One region of the Nocardia puris genome, then DNA from elsewhere that is predicted to be linked to it. Evidence: riboswitches for the same ligand, from Rfam matches in the RefSeq annotation. Region 1 holds a riboswitch; each other region holds the start of a gene.
What was found. A riboswitch is a leader RNA that binds a small molecule or an ion and turns the genes downstream of it on or off. The one in region 1 is predicted to bind S-adenosylmethionine.
Positions count from the first base shown of each region.

Region 2: linked by a shared signal. The riboswitch ahead of OHB21_RS02645 (bifunctional o-acetylhomoserine/o-acetylserine sulfhydrylase) and the one ahead of OHB21_RS10045 (rhodanese-like domain-containing protein) in region 1 are both predicted to bind S-adenosylmethionine.
Region 3: linked by a shared signal. The riboswitch ahead of OHB21_RS23890 (amino acid ABC transporter permease) and the one ahead of OHB21_RS10045 (rhodanese-like domain-containing protein) in region 1 are both predicted to bind S-adenosylmethionine.

Region 1 is NZ_CP107943.1:2,246,359-2,249,627, reverse strand. It holds gene OHB21_RS10050 (O-succinylhomoserine sulfhydrylase) at 353-1,567, opposite strand; gene OHB21_RS10045 (rhodanese-like domain-containing protein) at 1,564-1,980, opposite strand; SAM riboswitch class IV at 1,996-2,111, opposite strand; gene OHB21_RS10040 (Rv0361 family membrane protein) at 2,147-2,596, opposite strand; gene OHB21_RS10035 (FAD-dependent oxidoreductase) at 2,892-3,269, shown strand, end outside.
Region 2 is NZ_CP107943.1:590,957-594,225, forward strand. It holds gene OHB21_RS02640 (NADP-dependent isocitrate dehydrogenase) at 103-1,320, opposite strand; SAM riboswitch class IV at 1,663-1,775, shown strand; gene OHB21_RS02645 (bifunctional o-acetylhomoserine/o-acetylserine sulfhydrylase) at 1,866-3,194, shown strand; gene metX (homoserine O-acetyltransferase MetX) at 3,266-3,269, shown strand, end outside.
Region 3 is NZ_CP107943.1:5,155,001-5,158,269, forward strand. It holds gene OHB21_RS23885 (amino acid ABC transporter ATP-binding protein) at 1-465, opposite strand, end outside; gene OHB21_RS23890 (amino acid ABC transporter permease) at 462-1,511, opposite strand; SAM riboswitch class I at 1,661-1,754, opposite strand; gene OHB21_RS23895 (hypothetical protein) at 2,039-2,740, shown strand; gene OHB21_RS23900 (hypothetical protein) at 3,014-3,269, opposite strand, start outside.

The sequences.
Region 1 (3,269 bases):
TGATCAGTAGCCCGACGAGCCCCGGCCAGGTGCGAAGCCGATCGCATCCGCATATTGCTGTTGACAGCAGAGCAACCTCGAACCGCGAACGCGATATCCGCATGCACGGGCAGCGCACCGTCGTTCTCTTGGTCGCCAACTTCCGCCAAGATCTTCCCGGGTCCTGGGTCCGAGAGGTCCGGGACGGCAACTTCCAGACCAACCCCTGGGATGGGACGCCATCCCAGGAGGCCGAGTTCGCACTGTGGGAAGACGTGACAATTCACGGTAGCCCGTGACCTCGAAGCCGGTTTCCGCGCTCGAACGAATCACGCGCGGCCCGCGAGACCAGCGAGCCGCGCGGGAATCGTTCCTACCCCAGCGCCTGTTCCAGATCCGCGAGCAGGTCCTCGGTATCCTCCAACCCCACCGAAATCCGCACCACACCATCGGTCAATCCGATGGTGGCGCGACCCTCCGGACCCATGGCGCGGTGGGTGGTGGTGGCGGGGTGGGTGATGAGGGATTTCGCGTCGCCGAGGTTGTTGGAGATGTCGATGATGCGCAAACGGTTGAGCACCTCGAAGGCGCGCTTCTTCCCTTCGCCCTCGGGGGCGTCGAGTTCGAAGGTGACCACGGTGCCGCCGCCCGACATCTGGCCGCGGGCCAGATCGTACTGCGGATGTGATTCCAGGAAGGGGTATTTCACCCAGCGCACGCCCTTGTTCTCCTCGAGGAAGCGCGCGACGCGCAGCGCGGACTCGGTGGAGTAGCGCACCCGCAGCGGCATGGTCTCGAGCCCCTTGAGCAGGGTCCAGGCGTTGAAAGGGCTCAGCGCCGGACCCGTATGGCGCATCAGGGTTTTCACGGGTCCGTCGATGTAGTCCTGCGTGCCGAGGATGGCGCCGCCCAGCACGCGGCCCTGCCCGTCGATGTGCTTGGTGCCCGAGTAGACCACCACGTCGGCGCCGAGCTCGAAGCCCTTTTGCAGCAGCGGGGTCGCGAAGACGTTGTCCAGCACCACCTTCGCGCCCGCCGCGTGCGCGAGCTCGGTCACCTTGCGCACGTCGACCAGGGTCTGCATCGGGTTGGCCGGCGTCTCGAAGAACACCGCGGCGGTGGGCTTCGACAGCGCCGCCTCCCACTGGTCCAGATCCTCACCGTCGACGAAGACGGTCTCCACCCCCCAGCGCGGCAGGATCTCGTTGCACACCACGAAGCACGAACCGAACAGGCTGCGCGCCGCCACCAGCCGGTCGCCGGCGCCGAGCAGCGCGCCGAGCGCGGTGAACACCGCCGACATGCCGCTGGCCGTGGCGAACGCGGCCTCGGCCCCGTCGATCAGGCGGATGCGCTCCTCGAACATGGCGACCGTCGGGTTGCCGTAGCGGGAGTAGACGAAGTGCTCCACCTCGCCGGTGAACGCGGCCTCGGCGGCCTCGGCGCTCTCGTAGACGAATCCGGAGGTCAGATACAGCGCCTCGGCGGTCTCCTCGAAACCGGAGCGGCGCAGGCCGCCGCGCACGCCGAGCGTGGCGGGACCGACGCCCTCGGGCAGCGGTTTGTCGAAGGCGCCACCGGTGATCACGACTGGCTCCACGGGAGGCCCTCGGCGCGCCACCCGGTCGAACCGCGGTGCCCGGACGCGTCCAGACCGCCCTCGAAACCCTCGGACACGTTGTAAGAAGGCCCGATGCCGAGTTCGGTGGCCACGCGCGCCGCGTGCGCGGAACGCTGGCCGGAGCGACAGATGAACAGCACGGGTGCGTCCTCGGCCCGGTCGGCCAGTTCCTGCTTCAGCTGGTCGGCGAAGCGCGGGTTGCGGGCGCCCGTGCTGTCGACCCACTCGATCAGGACCGTGCGGCGGTCGAGCGAACTGACGTCGGGCACGCCGACGAAACGCCATTCGGCGTCGGTACGCACGTCGACCAGGACGGCGGCGGGGTTGTCGCGCAACACTTCCCACGCCTGCCGCGGGGTGATGTCACCGGCATAACTCATGTGGACCTCCTGTGGAATCCGCACTTGCCGCGCCCGGGTTCGGCGCGCGGCCAGGTCGTCACCCGGAGCACCCCACCGCGGAGGAGGGTTGCCGACCAGCCAGCCGGGGCTTGACGCTGGTTCTCATGACCTCAGCGACGAGATTGCACCGCGGGCCCGCACCCTGTCAAACAGTGCAGACCAGCCATTTACCGTCGGCGCGGATCAGGTTCCAGGTGGCGGTGCGCTCGGCGCCCTCGACGTCGGTGGTGACGGACACGGTCGCCTTCTCGCCGTCGATGGCGGGCGCGGCGATGTTCTTCACCTGAATCGTCTTGCCCGAACCCTCTTGTCCGGCCAGCGGGGACCGTTCGGGGTCGAAGTCGGCGCAGCCGGTGCCGGGCGGCGGCACCAGGTCGCTGCTGTTGGTCCCCTCGACGAAGTTGCGCACGGCCGCGGAGACCCGGTCGGCCTCTGTGACATTTTTCTCAGCGGGCGCGAGCACGCCGCCGAGCACGATCGCCACCAGGACGATTCCCGCCACCACGGCGGCGGCCACGAACGGCGCCAACGAGCGCCGATCGGTCTGGTCGATCGGAATTGATTCACCTTCGTCGGGCGGCTGCTGCTCGGTCATGGATCGATGATCCCCGACCGTGTTCGACGCACCGGCGCGGGTAGTGCACAGTGGCACGGATAGAATCGCCACAACCACAGCCGTCGCGGTGGGCGTTGGGGGGCGTACCCACGGCGCTCGATGAACTTAGCCTAAGCTAAGACCGCCGACGTTGACGTTTCGACCATAAGGGTGCGCGTAAGAGATGACCGAACAGAGTGCAGTGTCCAATGGCGGTGTTCGCGAACCCTCCGTGGTGACGCAGGCTGCCGCCTCCGGGTCTGACGCGCCCACCGCGGGGCCCCGACCGCTCCGCATCGCGATCGTGGGTGCGGGACCGGCCGGTATCTACGCCGCCGACGCGTTGATGAAGTCCGACGCCGACGTGTCGATCGACCTGTACGAGCGCATGCCCGCGCCGTTCGGGCTGATCCGCTACGGCGTCGCCCCCGACCACCCGCGCATCAAGGGCATCATCACCGCCCTGCACAAGGTGCTCGACAAGGAGCAGGTGCGCCTGCTCGGCAATATCGACTACGGCACCGACATCACCCTCGACGACCTGCGCCGCTTCTACGACGCGGTGATCTTCTCCACCGGCGCCAACGCCGACCGCGCGCTGCCGATCCCCGGCATCGACCTGGACGGCTCCTACGGCGCCGCCGACTTCGTCTCCTGGTACGACGGGCACCCC
Region 2 (3,269 bases), 1.7 Mb from region 1:
CGCTCCACCCCCGAAAACACGTCGGGCACCCGTTCGCCGCAAGGGCGGGCGGGTGCCCGGTTCACCCGGGGTCGGGCGCACGGCCCGGCCCCGGTGCACAGATCAGCGCAGTGCGCGCGCCAGGTTCGCGTCGAGCGCGCCGAGGAACTCCTCGGTGGTCAGGTACCCCTGGTCGCCGCCGACGAGCAGCGCGAGGTCCTTGGTCATCTGGCCGCCCTCGACGGTCTTGATGACAACGTCCTCGAGCGTCTGCGCGAAGCCGATCACCTCGGGGGTGTTGTCCAGCTTGCCGCGGTGCTCGAGACCGCGGGTCCAGGCGAAGATCGACGCGATCGGGTTGGTCGAGGTGGGCTTGCCCTGCTGGTGCTGGCGGTAGTGCCGGGTGACGGTGCCGTGCGCGGCCTCCGCCTCACAGGTCTTGCCGTCCGGGGTGAGCAGCACCGAGGTCATCAGGCCCAGCGAGCCGAAGCCCTGCGCGACCGTGTCCGACTGCACGTCGCCGTCGTAGTTCTTGCAGGCCCACACGTAGCCGCCCTCCCACTTCATGGAGGAGGCGACCATGTCGTCGATGAGGCGGTGCTCGTAGGTCAGGCCCGCGGCGTCGAACTGGGTCTTGAACTCGGCGTCGAAGATCTCCTGGAAGGTGTCCTTGAACATGCCGTCGTAGGCCTTCAGGATGGTGTTCTTGGTCGACATGTAGACCGGGTAGTTCTGCTGCAGGCCGTAGTTGAACGACGCCCGCGCGAAGTCCACGATCGACTTCTTGAAGTTGTACATGCCCATGACGACGCCGCCGTCCTCGGGCATCTTCACGACCTCGTGCACGATCGGCTCGCTGCCGTCCTCGGGGGTGAAGGTCAGCGTGACCGTGCCGGCCTGGAACACCTTGAAGTCGGTGGCGCGGTACTGGTCGCCGAAGGCGTGACGACCGATGATGATCGGCTTGGTCCATCCGGGCACCAGGCGCGGCACGTTCGAGATGATGATCGGCGCGCGGAAGATGGTCCCGCCGAGAATGTTGCGGATGGTGCCGTTGGGCGAGCGCCACATCTTCTTGAGGCCGAATTCCTCGACCCTGGCCTCGTCCGGGGTGATGGTGGCGCACTTGACGCCCACGCCGTGGCGCTTGATGGCCTCGGCCGCATCGATGGTGACCTGGTCGTCTGTCTTGTCCCGGTACTCGATCCCCAGGTCGTAGTACTCGAGGTTCACGTCGAGGTACGGGTGGATCAGCTTGTCCTTGATGAACTGCCAGATGATCCGGGTCATCTCGTCGCCGTCGAGTTCTACGACGGTGCCTTCAACCTTGATCTTGGACATGGATCTTCGTGTCCTCCTAGGATGGTGCCCTCATTGCACGGCCAGGCGAACACGCTTGTGAGCGGACCCCAGCTGTTCAACAGACAACGTATATGCCCCGCGGTGTTTGCGGGACGCGTGGTGCAAACAAGACAAGCGTACTGCTGTCGGAGTCCTCACCGCTCGGGGAGGGCCCGTTGTGCGGACTGTGACGAACCTCCGACCCGCGGATCACCTGTGATCCGCACCACTTTCACCATCATGACATCCGGCCGCGACCTGCGCGTCGCGGGTGCGGCCGGTGCGCGGCCTCTCCGGGGAGGGATTTCGGCCGACGGCGGGCGCCAGCTAACATGTCGGTCAGGTCATGAGTGCCAACGCCAAGCCCCGGCTCGTTGGCCGGCAACCCTCCAGCTGCGGTGGGGTGCTCCGGGTGAGGACCTGGCCACCCGACGGCCGGGTGGCAAGCGCACCAGCAGGAGGTTCCCGGAAATGTGTTGCTGTAGTCGATAGACCGCATCCTCGATTCCCTTGAATTCCGGCGAAACTCCGTGGAGACCAACACCATGACCGACAACGCATCGGCCGAGTTCGACCCTGCCCAGTGGTCCTTCGAGACCAAGCAGATCCATGCGGGCCAGGCCCCCGACGCCGCCACCAACGCCAGGGCGCTGCCGATCTACCAGACGACGTCCTACACCTTCCGCGACACCGATCACGCGGCGGCGCTGTTCGGCCTGGCCGAACCGGGCAACATCTACACCCGCATCGTCAACCCCACCCAGGACGTGGTGGAGCAGCGCATCAACGCGCTCGAGGGCGGCGTCGCGGCGCTGCTGCTGGCCTCCGGCCAGGCCGCGGAGACCTTCGCCATCCTGAACCTGGCGAACTCGGGCGACCACATCGTCTCCAGCCCGCACCTCTACGGCGGCACCTACAACCTCTTCCACTACTCGCTGCCCAAGCTCGGCATCGAGGTGTCCTTCGTCGAGGATCCCGATGATCTGGAGCAGTGGAAGGCCGCGATCCGGCCGAACACCAAGGCCTTCTTCGGCGAGACGGTCGCCAACCCGAGCAGCTCGGTCCTCGACATTCCCGGCATCGCCGGTGTCGCGCACGCCGCGGGCATCCCGCTCATCGTGGACAACACCGCCGCCACCCCGTACCTGATCCAGCCGCTGAAGCACGGCGCCGACATCGTGGTCCACTCGGCCACCAAGTACCTCGGCGGGCACGGCACGGCCATCGCGGGCGTGATCGTGGACGGCGGCACCTTCGACTGGACGGTCACCGACGAGCAGGGCGACGCCCGCTTCCCCGGCTTCACCACCGCCGACCCCAGCTACCACGGTGTGGTGTTCGCCGACCTCGGCGCGCCGGCGTTCGCGCTCAAGGCGCGGGTGCAGCTGCTGCGCGATCTGGGTTCGGCCGTGTCGCCGTTCAACGCCTTCCTGATCAGCCAGGGCATCGAGACGCTGAGCCTGCGCATCGAGCGCCACGTGCAGAACGCCAAGGCCGTGGCCGAGTTCCTCAGCGAGCACCCCGCCGTGGAGAAGGTCCACTACGCGGGCCTGCCGTCCTCGCCGTGGTACGAGCGCGGGCAGCAGCTGGCGCCCAAGGGTGTCGGTTCGATCGTGTCGTTCGAGCTGCGCGGCGGCGTGGACGCGGGCAAGAAGTTCGTCAACGCGCTCACCCTGCACAGCCACGTCGCCAATATCGGCGACGTGCGCTCGCTGGTGATCCACCCGGCGTCGACCACGCATTCCCAGCTCACGCCCGAGGAGCAGGTCACCACGGGCGTCACGCCCGGCCTGGTGCGCCTGGCCGTGGGCATCGAGGGGATCGACGACATCCTGGCCGACCTGCGAGCCGGTTTCGAAGCGGCCACGACGTGACCGTGAGCACCGATCAGGGCTACGCCCGGCCGTCGCGGCCGGCGGACGGTTCCGCGCCTTCGGGTGCGGAACTGC
Region 3 (3,269 bases), 2.9 Mb from region 1:
CTGTCCGCCCGACAACCGGCGCGGATACGCGCCGGCGAGTTCGCCGATGCCCACCCGGTCCAGCAGGGTGCGCGCCTCGCGCTCCACTTCGGCGCGCGGACGGCGCTGCGCGGTGAGCGGGGCGATGGTGACGTTGTCGAGCACGGTGAGATGCGGGAACAGATTGAACTGCTGGAACACGAACCCGATGCGCGAACGCTGTTTGCGCACTTCGCGATCCGGCAGCGGATACAGGGTGTTATTGCGGCGCAGGCGATATCCGATCAGCTCGCCGTCGATGTGCACGGTGCCCGCGTCCACCGGTTCCAGGTGGTTGAGCACCCGCAGCAGGGTCGACTTGCCCGAGCCCGACGGGCCGATCACCGCGACCACTTCGCCCGACCGCACGGTGAGATCGATGCCGTGCAGGATCTCGGTGCGCCCGTACGACTTGCGCACGCCGCGCACTTCCACGGCGGCGCTCATCGGGTGGCTCCCCGCGGCGCGTTCGCGGCGGCGGCGAGTTCACGCAGCCGCCACCGGAACTTCTGCAAGGGCGTGGGCGGCGGCGTGCGGTGCGCGCCCTTCGCGTAGTGGCGCTCGATGTAGAACTGCGCCACGGTGAGGATCGTGGTGAGCACGATGTACCAGAACGTGGCCACCATCAGCAGCGGCACCACCCGGCCGTTGCGGCCGTAGATCACCTGCACCTGGTAGAACAGCTCGGCGATCGCCATCACCGACACGATCGAGGTGCCCTTGAACAGGCTGATCACCTCGTTCGTGGCGTTGGGCAGGATCGAGCGCATCGCCTGCGGCAGCACGATGGTGCGGAACTGGCGCCACCGCGGAATGCCCAGCGCCGCCGACGCTTCCAGCTGTCCCGGGTCCACCGAGATGAGCCCGGCGCGGATGATCTCGGCCGAATACGCCGCCTGATGCAGCGCCAGACCGATCACGGCGGCGGTGAAACCGCTGATCACGCCGTTGACCTCGAAGGTGAGGAACGCCGGTCCGAACGGAATGCCCAGCGAGAGCGTCTGATACAGGTAGGCGATATTGAACCAGAACAGCAACTGCACGATGAGCGGGATCGAGCGGAACGCCCAGATATAGGACCAGGCGATGGTGCTCAGCACCGGGTTGTTCGACAGCCGCGCGATCGCGAGCAGGGTGCCGATGAAGAAGCCGAGCACCGTGCCCCACAGCGTGAGCTCCAGCGTCACGCGCAGCGCGGCGAAGATCGACTCGGCGGTGAAGTAGGCGGCGAACGTCGGCCAGTCCCAGCCGGGATTGGTGACCAGGCCGTGCAGGAACTGGGCGAGCAGGATCAGCGCTATGACACTGATCACCCACCGCCACGGATGCCGCGTGCGGGCGACCGTCGGGGCGGTGTCGGCGCGGGTGACGGCGTCGCGGGTCGCGACGCCGGTATGGGGCGCGTCGCCGTCGGCCGCCTGCTCGGCGGCGGGCGGTGCGGGGTCGGCGCGATCATCGTGGAGGGGGGCTTCGGGTGCGGGAGGCGCACTCATGGGAAATCCTTCGGAGAACTCAGACGGCGGCGGTGGGATCCGTCGCCACCCGCGGGGCGGGTCTGGTGCGGTCGGTCGCTGTGGTCAGCGCCGACAGCAGCCGTGCTGTCGGCCGGCCCTGCGGGCGTTCGCGGTTCGCGTCATGCAGTCCTCCATCGGTCCCGGCGGAAGCACCCGCACCCGGTGACCGGGGGGTTGCTGCGACGTCGGTGAGCCAGGTCTCTCGGTCGCTCTGGATGGGTGTGCCCGGCCCCGTGCGCCGGGCGCAGCAGGGTCTGGCCGAAACATCATGCGAAGCGCGGCAACTCACCGGCAAGGGTAGAAATCAGGCTGAGCCCAGCCCTGGTCCCGCGGGCCCGCCGGCGTGATCATTACCCGCGCCGGTCGGTGCTGTTCCCTACGCCGACCGGCTCTCTCGCCCCGGCGCCACGACGCGCCGGAGAATTTGCCACCGCCGAAAACGGCTGCGTCCGGCGTTTGCGGGAGTAGTCTGTCTGCTCATCGTGCCGCCGATGAGGAGGTCCGCCGTGGCCGTGTTGCACCGCCTGCCCCGTTTCGCCGCCCTCGCCACCGGAGCGGTCGCCCTGACCGCCGCGCTGGCCGCGCCCGCCGCCGCGATACCGGCCGCGGCCCCGGAACCACCCGGCAGGCACCAGGCCGCGACACCCGGGGATCTGTTCGCCGCCTACGACAGCACCGTCCAGGTGTTGCGCGGCCTCGGCATCGACCCGTTCCTGTATCCCACGGCGGCCGCGTTCTGCGCCGACGGTTCGGCGCTGGGCCTGGTCCCGGCGGTGGCGGGAGCCGTGCCCGGCCCGTGGCCGAAGACGAACATCGCCGTGCCCGGCCTGGATCTCACGGCCGTGAAGGCCGGTCAGACCCTGTTCACGTTCATCCCGGTGGGCCTGGGCCCCGAGAGCGGGAACACCGCCGGGATGCAGGTGGCGTGGTTCAACGTCAGCAACGGGCGGGGCGGCGTGGCCGCCATGGGCCCGATCGCGGAGATCTTCCGCGGCATGATCCCGCCGCAGATCCCCGCCGAACTGCGCCCGCAGGCCGAGCGCGCCATCGCCGAGTTCTTCCTCGCGGCGCTGCCGGTCGGCGGCATCCGCGCGGTCCCGGTCGACACCGGACAGGGCACGGTGCTGGCCGCGGTCTTCGGCACCGTCGACAACGGCGGGCGCTCCTGCTTCTTCCTGCCCACCGTCGGCATCACGACGGTGCCGTAGGGGCTGAGGCGAAGTCCGATCCGGGGCCGCGTCGTCCGTGGGTTGCGGTCCTTCCCCGGCCTTGCCGGATGACGATCGGCGGCTCCGAGATGGGGTCGGACTCCGAGATGGGGTCGCAGGTGCTCAGGTAGCGGATGCCTCGGCTCGCGTGGTCCCGGCCGGCCGGTGCGTGTTCGCTTGCGTGGTGGCGGGATCGCGTCGACCGAATGGGCCACGACGACCCCCAGCCACCGGCTGATCGGCCCGGATTCCGAGGCACAGCCGAGCGCCCGCTCAGGCGGCAGGTACCCCGGCGGGTGCGGCTTCGGCTCGTGCGGTTTCGACTTGGCTGGTGCGCGCTTGCCTGCGCAGCAGCAAGGTCGCCACCACCAGGTAGGCCGCGACGATCAGCAGGTTCAGCGCGCCTTGGGCGGTGTCACCGCGGTCGAAGCGGTCGATGGCGGCGACGGTGATGACGCCCGCGCCGAAGCAGAAGCCCGCGGTGAGGGCGGGCGCGGCGATGCGGGTGGGCAGCGCCGCCACCGCGAGC